DNA from 2 places in the Streptomyces sp. Ac-502 genome. Region 2 is predicted to be linked to the other one. Evidence: riboswitches for the same ligand, from Rfam matches in the RefSeq annotation. Region 2 holds a riboswitch; the other holds the start of a gene.
What was found. Region 2 has a riboswitch for glycine ahead of gcvP (aminomethyl-transferring glycine dehydrogenase). Riboswitches for the same ligand answer to the same signal wherever they lie in the genome.
Positions count from the first base shown of each region.

Region 1: another riboswitch for glycine. It lies ahead of gcvT (glycine cleavage system aminomethyltransferase GcvT); the one in region 2 lies ahead of gcvP (aminomethyl-transferring glycine dehydrogenase).

Region 1 is NZ_JBHFFO010000001.1:7,218,716-7,224,474, reverse strand. It holds gene ACEXOX_RS32985 (hypothetical protein) at 1-147, shown strand, start outside; gene ACEXOX_RS32980 (AAA family ATPase) at 425-1,138, opposite strand; glycine riboswitch at 1,432-1,527, shown strand; gene gcvT (glycine cleavage system aminomethyltransferase GcvT) at 1,668-2,795, shown strand; partial or broken gene gcvH (glycine cleavage system protein GcvH) at 2,884-3,257, shown strand; gene glyA (serine hydroxymethyltransferase) at 3,313-4,572, shown strand; gene ACEXOX_RS32960 (APC family permease) at 4,878-5,759, shown strand, end outside.
Region 2 is NZ_JBHFFO010000001.1:2,041,038-2,046,796, forward strand. It holds gene gcvP (aminomethyl-transferring glycine dehydrogenase) at 1-1,741, opposite strand, end outside; glycine riboswitch at 1,929-2,026, opposite strand; gene ACEXOX_RS09235 (PRC-barrel domain-containing protein) at 2,141-2,530, shown strand; gene ACEXOX_RS09240 (DNA polymerase IV) at 2,434-4,113, opposite strand; gene ACEXOX_RS09245 (MerR family transcriptional regulator) at 4,451-5,053, opposite strand; partial or broken gene ACEXOX_RS09250 (bifunctional nuclease family protein) at 5,240-5,712, opposite strand.

The sequences.
Region 1 (5,759 bases), 5.2 Mb from region 2:
GACCCGCAGCCGGCCGCCGACGCGGAGCAGCCCGCGGGCGCACCGCGCCAACAGCCCGCCGAGGCGCCGCAGCAGCAGGGCGTTCCCTCGCTGGTCAACTCGGTGCTCTCGCTGCCGACCGTGCTGCTCAAGGCCCTGGGCCTCTAGATCGGCCCGGAGCCGAGCGTCCGGAGGAGGCGCAGATGCGGGAGATATGTCTGGACTAGGACCGGTCATGACGGGTCGTACGGGATGTTCCGTACGGCCCGTCAGGTGTCCGGCATTCCGGACCGGAACTGACGGGTACGGACGCCCGCCCCTGGGAGGCGGGCCTCACTCGTTCCCGACGGCGGCCCTCAGCCGTACCGACAGCGACCCGCACGCGTACCCGACGGCCGCCCCCACTCGTACCCGACGGCCCCCGCACCCGTACCGTCGGCCGCCCTCATTCAAAGCCGATCTGCCGCAGCGCCCCCGCCGCCGGCCGGTCCAGCAGGACGGCCGAGGTGAAGCCCGCGGGGAGCCGGGCCGCCCGGGCGCGAGCGGCCAGTCGCCGGACCGCGCGCCGGTGCCGGGCGAAGGCGTAACCGGAGACACCGCGTCCACGCGAGCGCTGCCCGGACAGCGCGACCTCGGGCGGTACGTCCAACAACAACAGGTGCAGTCCGCGTCCGCCGCGCCGGGCCTCGCGTACGAGCCAGCGGCGTACCCACGTGAGCGTGCCGCAGTCGTGCACCACCACACTGCCGCCGGAGCGCAGCGCCCGCCGCAGCCCCAGATAGTGGGAGGCCCTGACCAGCGGCCGGTAGAGCGCGTACGGAATCCGGCGCAGCCGGCCGCGCTCCCAGCGCTCCCGTACGTCCTGCGAGTCGATGCGGTGCACGGCGGCGCCCCGCGCGTCGAGGGCGGGCACCACCCGGATCATGAGCGTGCTCTTGCCGCTGCCCGGCAGGCCGGAGACGACCACCACGTCGCCCGCCGCGAAGTGCAGTTCGGCAGCCTCGTGCGGGGCGTCGCGGTCCCTGAGGTCGACGACGTCCACCGCCGGCATGTCCGGCGCCGCGGTGCGTGCCCGGCCGGGCCTCACCACCCCGAGCGGCACCCGCCGGGGCCCCGGCACGGCGGCCGGAACCGGCTCCGGGACACAGCCCGGGGGCATGCCTCCCGGACTTGTCGCGAGTGCGGCCTGCCTGTGCACCGTGATCGCCCCTCCCGGACCGGTGGTTCCGTCCCCTACCCGCAGAGTGTCAAGAAAAGGTAATGCGCTTCAAGGAAATCCCACGATCCGTACAGTCCCAGGACACTGTCGTGACACCCCTGCGAACACCGGTACGACCAGGGCTCCTGTATCCGGCGATCCCGTGCGATGATGTGCGCGCCAAGTGCCGGGCACACACCACGGTGTGCGTCCTGGTACGGGTGCCACGCTCAGCCAACTCCATACCGGCCGCTTGAATCCGCGCGGGAGAGTCCCCGGCCGTCACGGCGGGGCGCCGAAGGAGCAAGTCCTCCCTTGAATCTCTCAGGCCCCGATACCGCGCGGGCGAGGCAGATCTGAAAAGCGGGCCGCCGTGGTGTGGCTCCACCCAAGGTGCAAGCCGGAACCGGTCACGGCCTTCCGGTGAACCTCTCAGGTTCCGATGACAGATGGGGAGACCGTCTTGTCACCCATGCCCGGGAGCCACACCATGACCGAAGCCCCCCGCCGCACCGCGCTGGACGCGACACATCGCGCCCTCGGCGCGACCATGACCGACTTCGCCGGCTGGGACATGCCGCTGCGCTACGGCAGCGAGCGTGACGAGCACGTCGCCGTCCGTACCCGCGCCGGCCTGTTCGACCTCTCGCACATGGGCGAGATCACCGTCACCGGCTCCGGCGCCGCCGGCCTGCTGGACTACGCGCTGGTCGGCAACATCGGCGGCGTCGCCGTCGGCCGCGCCCGCTACACCATGATCTGTGACGCCGAGGGCGGCATCCTGGACGACCTGATCGTCTACCGCCTCGGCGAGACGGAGTACATGGTCGTCGCCAACGCCTCCAACGCCCAGGTCGTGCTGGACGCGCTCACCGAGCGGGCGGACGGCTTCGCGGCCGAGGTGCGCGACGACCGGGACGCGTACGCGCTGCTCGCCGTGCAGGGCCCCGAGTCCGCCGGCATCCTCAAGGGACTGACCGACGCCGATCTGGACGGGCTGAAGTACTACGCCGGGCTGCCCGGGACCGTCGCCGGCGTACCCGCGCTGATCGCCCGTACCGGCTACACCGGCGAGGACGGCTTCGAGCTGTTCGTCCGCCCCTCGGACGCGGTCGCCCTCTGGGAGGCGCTGACCGCGGCGGGCAAGGACGCGGGCCTGGTCCCCTGCGGTCTGTCCTGCCGGGACACGCTGCGCCTGGAGGCAGGCATGCCGCTGTACGGGCACGAGCTGACCACCGGCACCACCCCGTTCGACGCGGGCCTGGGCCGGGTCGTGAAGTTCGAGAAGACGACGAACGGCGGCGACTTCGTGGGCCGCGCCGCCCTGGAGGCGGCCCGGGACCGCGCCGAGACGCAGCCGCCCCGCAAGCTGGTCGGCCTGATCGCCGAGGGCCGCCGGGTGCCGCGCGCCGGATACCCGGTGGTGGGCCCGGAGGGCGCCGTCATCGGCGAGGTCACCTCCGGTGCCCCCTCCCCCACTCTCGGCAAGCCCGTCGCCATGGCGTACGTGGACGCCGCGCACGCCGCGCCCGGCACCGCCGGTGTGGCGGTGGACATCCGCGGCACCCATGAGCCGTACGAGGTCGTGGCGCTCCCCTTCTACAAGCGCCGGAAGTGACGCCCGCGGCTCCGTCCCGGACGTATTCCCGTCTCACCTGTCAAGACCCCTGCACCGAGCACGCCACCGTATCCAGGAGAATCAAGACATGAACAACCCCCAGCAGCTGCGCTACAGCAAGGAGCACGAGTGGCTGTCGGCCGCCGAGGAGGGCGTCTCGGCGATCGGCATCACCGAGCACGCCGCCAACGCGCTCGGCGACGTCGTCTTCGTGCAGCTCCCCGCGGTCGGTGACACGGTCACGGCGGGCGAGACCTGCGGTGAGCTGGAGTCGACCAAGTCCGTCAGCGATCTCTACTCCCCGTCGACGGCGAGGTCACGGAGATCAACGAGGACGTGGTGAGCGACCCCTCGCTGGTGAACACCGCCCCGTTCGAGGGCGGCTGGCTGTTCAAGGTGAAGGTCAGCGGCGAGCCGGACGACCTGCTCACGGCCGACGAGTACACCGCCTTCACCGGCTGATAAGCCCACCCGCCGCCCGGCGGGGCCGTGCGTCCCGCGAACCCCAGGAAGAGTCATGTCGCTTCTGAACAGCTCCCTCCACGAGCTCGACCCCGACGTCGCCGCCGCCGTCGACGCCGAGCTCCACCGCCAGCAGTCCACCCTCGAAATGATCGCGTCGGAGAACTTCGCCCCGGCCGCCGTCATGGAGGCCCAGGGCTCGGTCCTCACCAACAAGTACGCCGAGGGCTACCCGGGCCGCCGCTACTACGGCGGCTGCGAGCACGTCGACGTGGTCGAGCGGATCGCCATCGACCGGATCAAGGCGCTGTTCGGCGCCGAGGCCGCGAACGTGCAGCCGCACTCCGGCGCGCAGGCCAACGCGGCGGCGATGTTCGCGCTGCTCAAGCCGGGCGACACGATCATGGGTCTGAACCTTGCGCACGGCGGGCACCTGACCCACGGCATGAAGATCAACTTCTCCGGCAAGCTCTACAACGTGGTGCCCTACCACGTCGACGAGGAGTCCGGTCAGGTCGACATGGGCGAGGTCGAGCGCCTGGCCAAGGAGAGCCGTCCGCAGCTGATCGTGGCCGGCTGGTCGGCGTACCCGCGCCAGCTGGACTTCGCGGCGTTCCGCCGGATCGCCGACGAGGTCGGCGCGTACCTGATGGTCGACATGGCGCACTTCGCCGGCCTGGTGGCGGCCGGGCTGCACCCGAACCCGGTGCCGCACGCCCACGTCGTGACCACCACCACGCACAAGACCCTCGGCGGTCCGCGCGGCGGTGTGATCCTGTCCACCCAGGAGCTCGCCAAGAAGATCAACTCGGCGGTCTTCCCGGGCCAGCAGGGCGGCCCGCTGGAGCACGTCATCGCGGCGAAGGCGGTGTCCTTCAAGGTCGCGGCGAGCGAGGAGTTCAAGGAGCGCCAGCAGCGCACCCTGGACGGCGCGCGCATCCTCGCCGAGCGCCTGACGCGGTCCGACATCACCGAGCACGGCGTCTCCGTGCTGTCCGGCGGCACCGACGTGCACCTGGTCCTGGTGGACCTGCGCAACAGCGAGCTGGACGGTCAGCAGGCCGAGGACCGCCTCCACGAGGTCGGCATCACGGTCAACCGCAACGCCGTCCCGAACGACCCGCGGCCCCCGATGGTCACCTCGGGCCTGCGGATCGGCACCCCGGCACTGGCCACCCGCGGCTTCCAGGCGGAGGACTTCCGCGAGGTCGCCGACATCATCGCCGAGGCGCTCAAGCCGTCGTACGACGCCGAGGCGCTGAAGGCCCGGGTGACCACCCTGGCCGGGAAGCACCCGCTGTACCCGTCGCTGTGACCGGCGCGCGGCCGTCGCCGTGATCGGCTCGACGCCGTCGCTGTAACCCGTGCCACTCGGCTCATCGCGGAGCGCCCCCGTGGCGCACGCGCCGCGGCCGTGTGACGCGTTTCATGAAGTACGCCCCGAAAGGTGCCGTCACGGCGGCGCCCGCGGGGTGAACAGGCCGTGTGCCCGGGGTCGTTGACCTCGGGCACACGGCTTTTCCGTCCGCCTTACGGCGATTTTCCGCCCCATAGGCTGAGAACCGACTCCTCAACGACGCGGAGTCCTTCGCACCGCAGCAGGACGGAACACGTACGGCAATGGACATGAGCGCGGGCAACCGCAAGGGGATCGGCCTCTTCGCCCTGACCATGATCGGCATCGGTTCGATCTTCGGCTCCGGCTGGCTCTTCGGCGCCGGTTCCACCGCGCAGGTCGCGGGGCCCGCGGCGCTGGCCGCCTGGGTCATCGGCGCCGTCTTCATCGGCATGATCGCGATGTCCTACGCGGAGGTCGGTGCCGCGTACCCGATCCCCGGCGGCATGGCCCGCTACGGCCACCTCTCGCACGGCCCGGTGCTCGGCTTCCTGACCGGCTGGGCGGTGTGGATCGCGGTCGCCTCGCTGATCCCGATCGAGTCCATCGCCGCCACCCAGTACATGTCCTCCTGGGGCTTCGGCTGGGCCCAGGGCCTGGTCGACCCGGCCACCAACCACCTGACCCCCACCGGGAGCGGCGTCGCGCTGCTGCTGACCTTCGTGCTGTGGCTGACCTGCTACTGGTCGGTCCAGCTGCTGGCCCGCGCCAACACGGTCCTGACGCTGGTCAAGTTCGCGATCCCGGTCCTGGCCGTGGCCGCGCTGATCGCCTCCGGGTTCCACACCTCGAACTTCACCGCGCACGGCGGCTTCGCTCCGTACGGCTGGCCGGCCGTGCTGACCGCCGTGACCACCTGCGGCGTGGTCTTCGCCTTCAACGGCTTCCAGGCCGTGGTCAACCTCGGCGGCGCCGCCAAGAACCCCGGCCGGGCCATCCCGGTCGCGCTGGTCGGCGCGCTCTCGCTGGGTCTGGTGATCTACCTGGCCCTGCAGACGGCGTTCATCGGCGCCGTACCGCCGGAGCAGCTGGCGCAGGCGGGCGGCTGGCACGGCGTGAACCTCAACTCGCCCTTCGCCGACCTGGCCAAGATCCTGATGCTGCAC
Region 2 (5,759 bases):
GGCCGGCCAGTTCACCCTGCGAGCCGGCGTTCGGCTGGATGGAGACCTTGTCGTAGCCGGTGACCGTGGCGAGACGTTCCTCCAGCTCCGCGATGAGGGTGAGGTAGCCATGCGCCTGCTCGACCGGCGCGAACGGGTGCAGCTGCCCGAACTCGGGCCAGGTGACCGGCTCCATCTCGGTCGTCGCGTTCAGCTTCATGGTGCAGGAGCCGAGCGGGATCATGCCGCGGTCCAGCGCGTAGTCCTTGTCCGACAGGCGGCGCAGGTAGCGCAGCATGGCGGTTTCGGAACGGTGCTGGTGGAAGACCGGGTGCGTCAGGTACGCGTCGCCGCGCAGCAGCCCCTGGGGCAGCGCGTCGGCCACGGTCGCGTCGAGCTGCTCGATGTCGGCCTCGACTCCGAAGGCCCTCCACACCGCGTGCACCTGCGCGCGTCCGGTGGTCTCGTCGCAGGCGACGCCCACCAGGTCGGCGTCGACGAGCCGCAGGTTGACGCCGGCCTCGCGGGCCGCGGCGACGGCCTCGGCGGCCCGGCCCGGCACCCGTACGGTCAGCGTGTCGAAGTAGCCGCCGTGCACGACCTCCACCCCGCCGGCCCGCAGGCCCGCCGCGAGTATGGACGCGTAGCGGTGGGTACGGCGCGCGATGGCCGCGAGGCCGTCCGGGCCGTGGTAGACGGCGTACATGCCCGCCATCACCGCGAGCAGCACCTGCGCGGTGCAGATGTTGCTGGTGGCCTTCTCCCGGCGGATGTGCTGCTCGCGCGTCTGGAGGGCGAGCCGGTACGCCTTGTCACCGTCGGCGTCCACCGAGACACCCACCAGCCGGCCGGGCAGGCTGCGGGCGAACTTCTCCCGTACGGCCATGAATCCGGCGTGCGGGCCGCCGAAGCCCATCGGGACGCCGAACCGCTGCGTGGTGCCGACGGCGATGTCGGCGCCCAGCTCGCCCGGCGAGGTCAGCAGCGTCAGCGCCAGCAGGTCGGCGGCGACCGTCACGATCGCGCCCAGCTCGTGCGCCTGCTCGATGACGGCACGCGGGTCCCGTACGGCGCCGGAGGCACCGGGGTACTGGAGCAGCACGCCGAAGACACCGCGCTCGGCCACCTCCGCCGGGATACCCTCGGACAGGTCGGCCACCACGACCTCGACGCCGGTCGGCTCGGCGCGGGTCTCGATCACGGCGACGGTCTGCGGCAGACAGTCGGCGTCGACCAGGAAGACGCCCTGCTTGACCTTGCCCACCCGCCGCGAAAGAGACATCGCCTCGGCGGCGGCCGTGCCCTCGTCCAGCAGCGAGGCGCCGGAGGTCGGCAGTCCGGTCAGGTCGGCGACCATGGTCTGGAAATTGAGCAGCGCTTCGAGCCGGCCCTGGGAGATCTCCGGCTGGTACGGGGTGTAGGCCGTGTACCAGGCGGGGTTCTCCATCACGTTGCGCAGGATCACCGGCGGGGTGAACGTGCCGTGGTAACCGAGCCCGATCATCGGGGCGAGCACCTGGTTGCGGTCCGCGAGCGCCCGCAGCTCGGCGAGGACCTCGGCCTCCGTACGGCCCTGGGGCAGGCCCAGCGCCTCCGCGCTCTTGATCACGTCCGGTACGGCGGCCGCGGTCAGTTCGTCCAGCGATCCGAACCCGACCTGCGCCAGCATCTTGGCCTGGGCCTCCGGGCCGGGGCCGATATGCCGCTGCTCGAACGGGGTGCCTCGTTCCAGCTCGGTCAGGGAGCTGCGGGTGGTGGTCATCTGCGGGGGCCTCCTGGTCGTTTCGACCTGCGCGGGGCACCACGGCGCTGGTGCCCGGACGGCCTCCCCTCTGTCATCTCAACCTGAGAGCTTCACCGGTCCCGCACGCGGTACCGGCTTTCACCGTCGGTGAGGAAGGGTTCCGGCGCTGTGCCCGTCCGTGGCCCGCCCTGCTTTCCAGAGTGACCTCGTCCATGCGGTACGTGAGCCTGAGAGATTCCGGGGAGGAGTTGCTCCTTCGGCGCCTACGCCAAGATCGACGAAGGACTCTCCCGCATGGGGTCGACAGCCGTTCGCCAGCCTACCAGCGCGGCGAACGGGCGTTCCTTCGAGTGGCCGGGGCATGAATTGTGCCGTTTGGTAGTTGTCACAAGGCAGTTGCGACCACTTGGAGGGACCGTGCAGACCGATATCGATCCCCGCAGCTTGATCGGCCGCAAGGCGTTCGACAAGAACGGGACCAAGATCGGCACCGTCGACGAGGTGTACCTGGACGACGCGACCGGTGAACCGGAATGGGCGGCCGTACGCACCGGGATCTTCAGCCGGGACGCGTTCGTACCCCTGGAGCCCAGCGATCTGGTCGACGAGGCGCTGCACGTCCCCTACGACCGCAAGCTGATCAGGGACGCGCCGGACTTCGGGGTGGGCCGCCACCTCTCGCCGGAGCAGGAACTACAGCTCTATCACCACTACCGTCTGGACATCCCGGCCCCCGATCCCGTGCCCGGGTCGGACGCCGCACCGGCCGACACGGAGTTCGGAAGAGTGGCCGGCGCGGAGGACTGAACGCCGGGCGGAGCAGCTTCGTGGGTGCCGGACTCCTCCGATTCGCCGTCGCCGGGCGCGGTGGTCTTCCCGAGGGCGGCGGGACCACCGGCCTGTCCCGGCCCGACGGCCGGCCCGGGCCCCGCGGGACCGCCGCTCTCCGGAGCAGGCCCGTCCAGCCTCCCGGCCTCGCGGTCCCCACGGCCGCCGGAGCCGCCCGCCCCACCGGGCAGACCGTCACGCCACCCGTCCGGCGGACCGCCCACCAGCGGCAGCGGCTCGCCGGGCCGCAGCGCGGGATCCTCGACCGGGAACGTGCGCACCCGCCCGGGCCCGGACCACGGTTGTTCGAACCGGACGGTCACCCGGCCCACGCCGCTGCCCTGCACCCAGCCCGCCCCGTGCTCGTCGTGGATCACGTCGAGCCCCGGGAGCCAGCGCCGGGGCCGCTCGGGCTCGTCGACAGCCATGCGCGCGGCCTCGTCGGCCGCCCGGCGCTCCCGCTCGGCCTCCTCCTCGGCCGCCTTCTCCGTCGCCACCTGGGCGAACAGGTCCTCCTGCGTGTAATCCGCGAGGCCGGTCACCCCCACGCCCAGCAGCCGTACGCCGCCCGTCGTGTCCACCAGGTCCAGCAGCCGGGCCGCGGCCTCCCGCACCACCCCCGGGTCGTCCGTGGGCCCGCGCAGCGTCTCGGACCTGGTCAGCGTCGAGAAGTCGTAGTTACGCACCTTGATCACGACGGTCCGGCCGGACCGCCCGGCCGACCGCAGCCGCTGCACGCACCGGTCCGCCAGGCGCGTCAGCTCGGCGCGCACCCGCGTCCGGTCCGTCAGGTCCACCTCGAAGGTGTCCTCGACCGATATGGACTTCGCGTCCCGCTCGGCCACCACGGGCCGCTCGTCGCGGCCCAGCGCCATCGCGTACAGCCCGGCGCCGTGTGCCTTGCCCAGCAGCCGTACGAGCTCCGCCTCACCCGCCTCCGCCGTCTCGGCGACCGTGTGGATGCCCGCCCGGCGCAGGGCCTCCGCCGTGGCCGGGCCGACGCCGGGCAGCGTACGCACCGTCATGGGGCCGAGCAGCTCCCGCTCGGTGCCGGGCTCGATGACCACCAGGCCGTCCGGCTTGGCCTGCTCCGAGGCGATCTTGGCCAGCATCTTGGCTCCGGCCAGCCCCACCGACCCGGTCAGTCCCGTCCGGCGGCGGATGTCCCGTCGCAGCCGCTCCCCCACCGCCCGCACCGCCGCGGTGTCCGCCGCGACGCCGCCCGCTTCCAGGTCCACGAACGCCTCGTCCAGGCTGAGCGGCTCCACCAGCGGCGACAGCTCGTGGAGCAGCTCCATCACCACGTCGCTGACCTGGCGATACAGGGTGAAGCGCGGGGTCAGGTACGCCGCGTTCGGACAGCGGCGGCGGGCCTGCGCGGTGGGCATGGCCGAGCGGACCCCGAAGACCCGGGCCTCGTACGAGGCCGTGGAGACCACGCCGCGCGGGCCGATCCCGCCGACCACCACGGGCTTTCCGCGCAGGCTCGGCTTGGCCGCCTGCTCGGCGGCCGCGAAGAACGCATCCATGTCCAGATGCAGGATCGTCGGCGCACGTCTCACACGACTGATGCTCCCCCACACCACTGACAATCGCGCCGCCCGGCCTCGCCGGACGAGTCCGGAAGGGCCTTGAGGCACCCTTCGAGGCACTGGAAAAGCCTTCTGGGGCCCGGGGGCGTCAGGGGTGCTCCTGTTGCGGCAGAGGCGCGCCGGGCCGCCGTGACGGGCGTACGAGGCGGCCGGCGCCCGACGGCGGGATTCGATCACCTCACCCGGAGGCCCGCGCCGTCACACCCGGTCCCGCCCCGGCGAGCCGAAATCGACCCGCCAGGGGCCCGGCCTCAAAACGTCGCGCCGGCTCCGGCACCTGGAACGCCACGCCGCCCCGTACGGCCGCTCAGCCCGCCCGGTTGCGCCGCCGCGCCAGTTCGTCGTGCGGGTTGTGCCGGACCAGCGTCTCGCCGGTGTCCACCCGCTCGCCGTGGAGCTGCGACAACGCGCCCTCCACGTCGCGCCACACCACGCCCACCGCGATGCCGAAGACACCCTGCCCGCCCTGGAGCAGGTCGACGACCTCGTCGGGCGAGGTGCATTCGTAGACCGTCGCGCCGTCGCTCATCAGGGTCATCCTCGCCAGGTCGGACAGCCCGCGCGAGCGCAGGTGCCGGACGGCGGTGCGAATGTTCTGCAGGGACACCCCGGTGTCCAGCAGCCGCTTGACGATCTTCAGGACGACGACGTCCCGGAAGTTGTAGAGCCGCTGGGTGCCCGACCCGTAGGCGGGCCGTACGCTCGGCTCGACGAGCCCCGTACGGGCCCAGTAGTCGAGCTGGCGGTAGGTGATCCCCGCGGCCGCGCACGCCGTCGGGCCTCGGTAGCCGATGGTTTCCGCCCCGCGGTCCGCCGGCACTTCGGCGGCCTGTGCCGGGGTGCGGTCAACAGCCCCGGGGTGGAGCGGCAACGCCCCTTCCGCCGCCGTACCGTCGCCGGTGATTGCCACGCCGACCTCCGTCCTCCACGTCCCGGACGGGACCTGCCTTATCGACGGTATGCAGTCACTCGGGGTGCGTCAACGATCGCCGCGCTCGCCACGCCGAGTGATAATCACCCTGCGAGTGGTTTCTCGTGCCCCAGGACGGGGAAAGGCTACTCGAATGCGCGGAAGACGGCCCTCCGCGCACCCGGCTCACTGGCTGTTGGTGCCGAAGTCCTCGGGCGAGATCTGGTCGAGGAACTCGCGGAACTTCTCCACCTCGTCCTCCTGCTCGTCCGGGATGGCGATGCCCGCGTCGTCGAGGACCCCGTCGGTCCCGTAGATCGGCGTACCGGTGCGCAGCGCCAGCGCTATGGCGTCGGACGGACGGGCGCTGACCTCGACACCACTGGCGAAGACCAGTTCGGCATAGAAGACCCCCTCGCGCAGGTCCGTGATGCGGACCTGGGTCAGTTCCTGGCCCACCGCTTCCAGCACGTCCTTGAAGAGGTCGTGCGTCAGCGGCCTGGCAGGGGCCATCCCCTGCTGGGCGAAGGCGATGGCGGTGGCCTCCCCGGCCCGATCCAAATGGGCAGGTAACGGTCGCCTCCTACCTCCCGTAGGAGCACGATCGGTTGGTTGGAAGGCATTTCCACCCGGACACCCACGACATCGAGCTCGTTCACACAGCAACCCTAGGACGTGCCCGGGCGGTTTGGGTAGTCGGGCCACC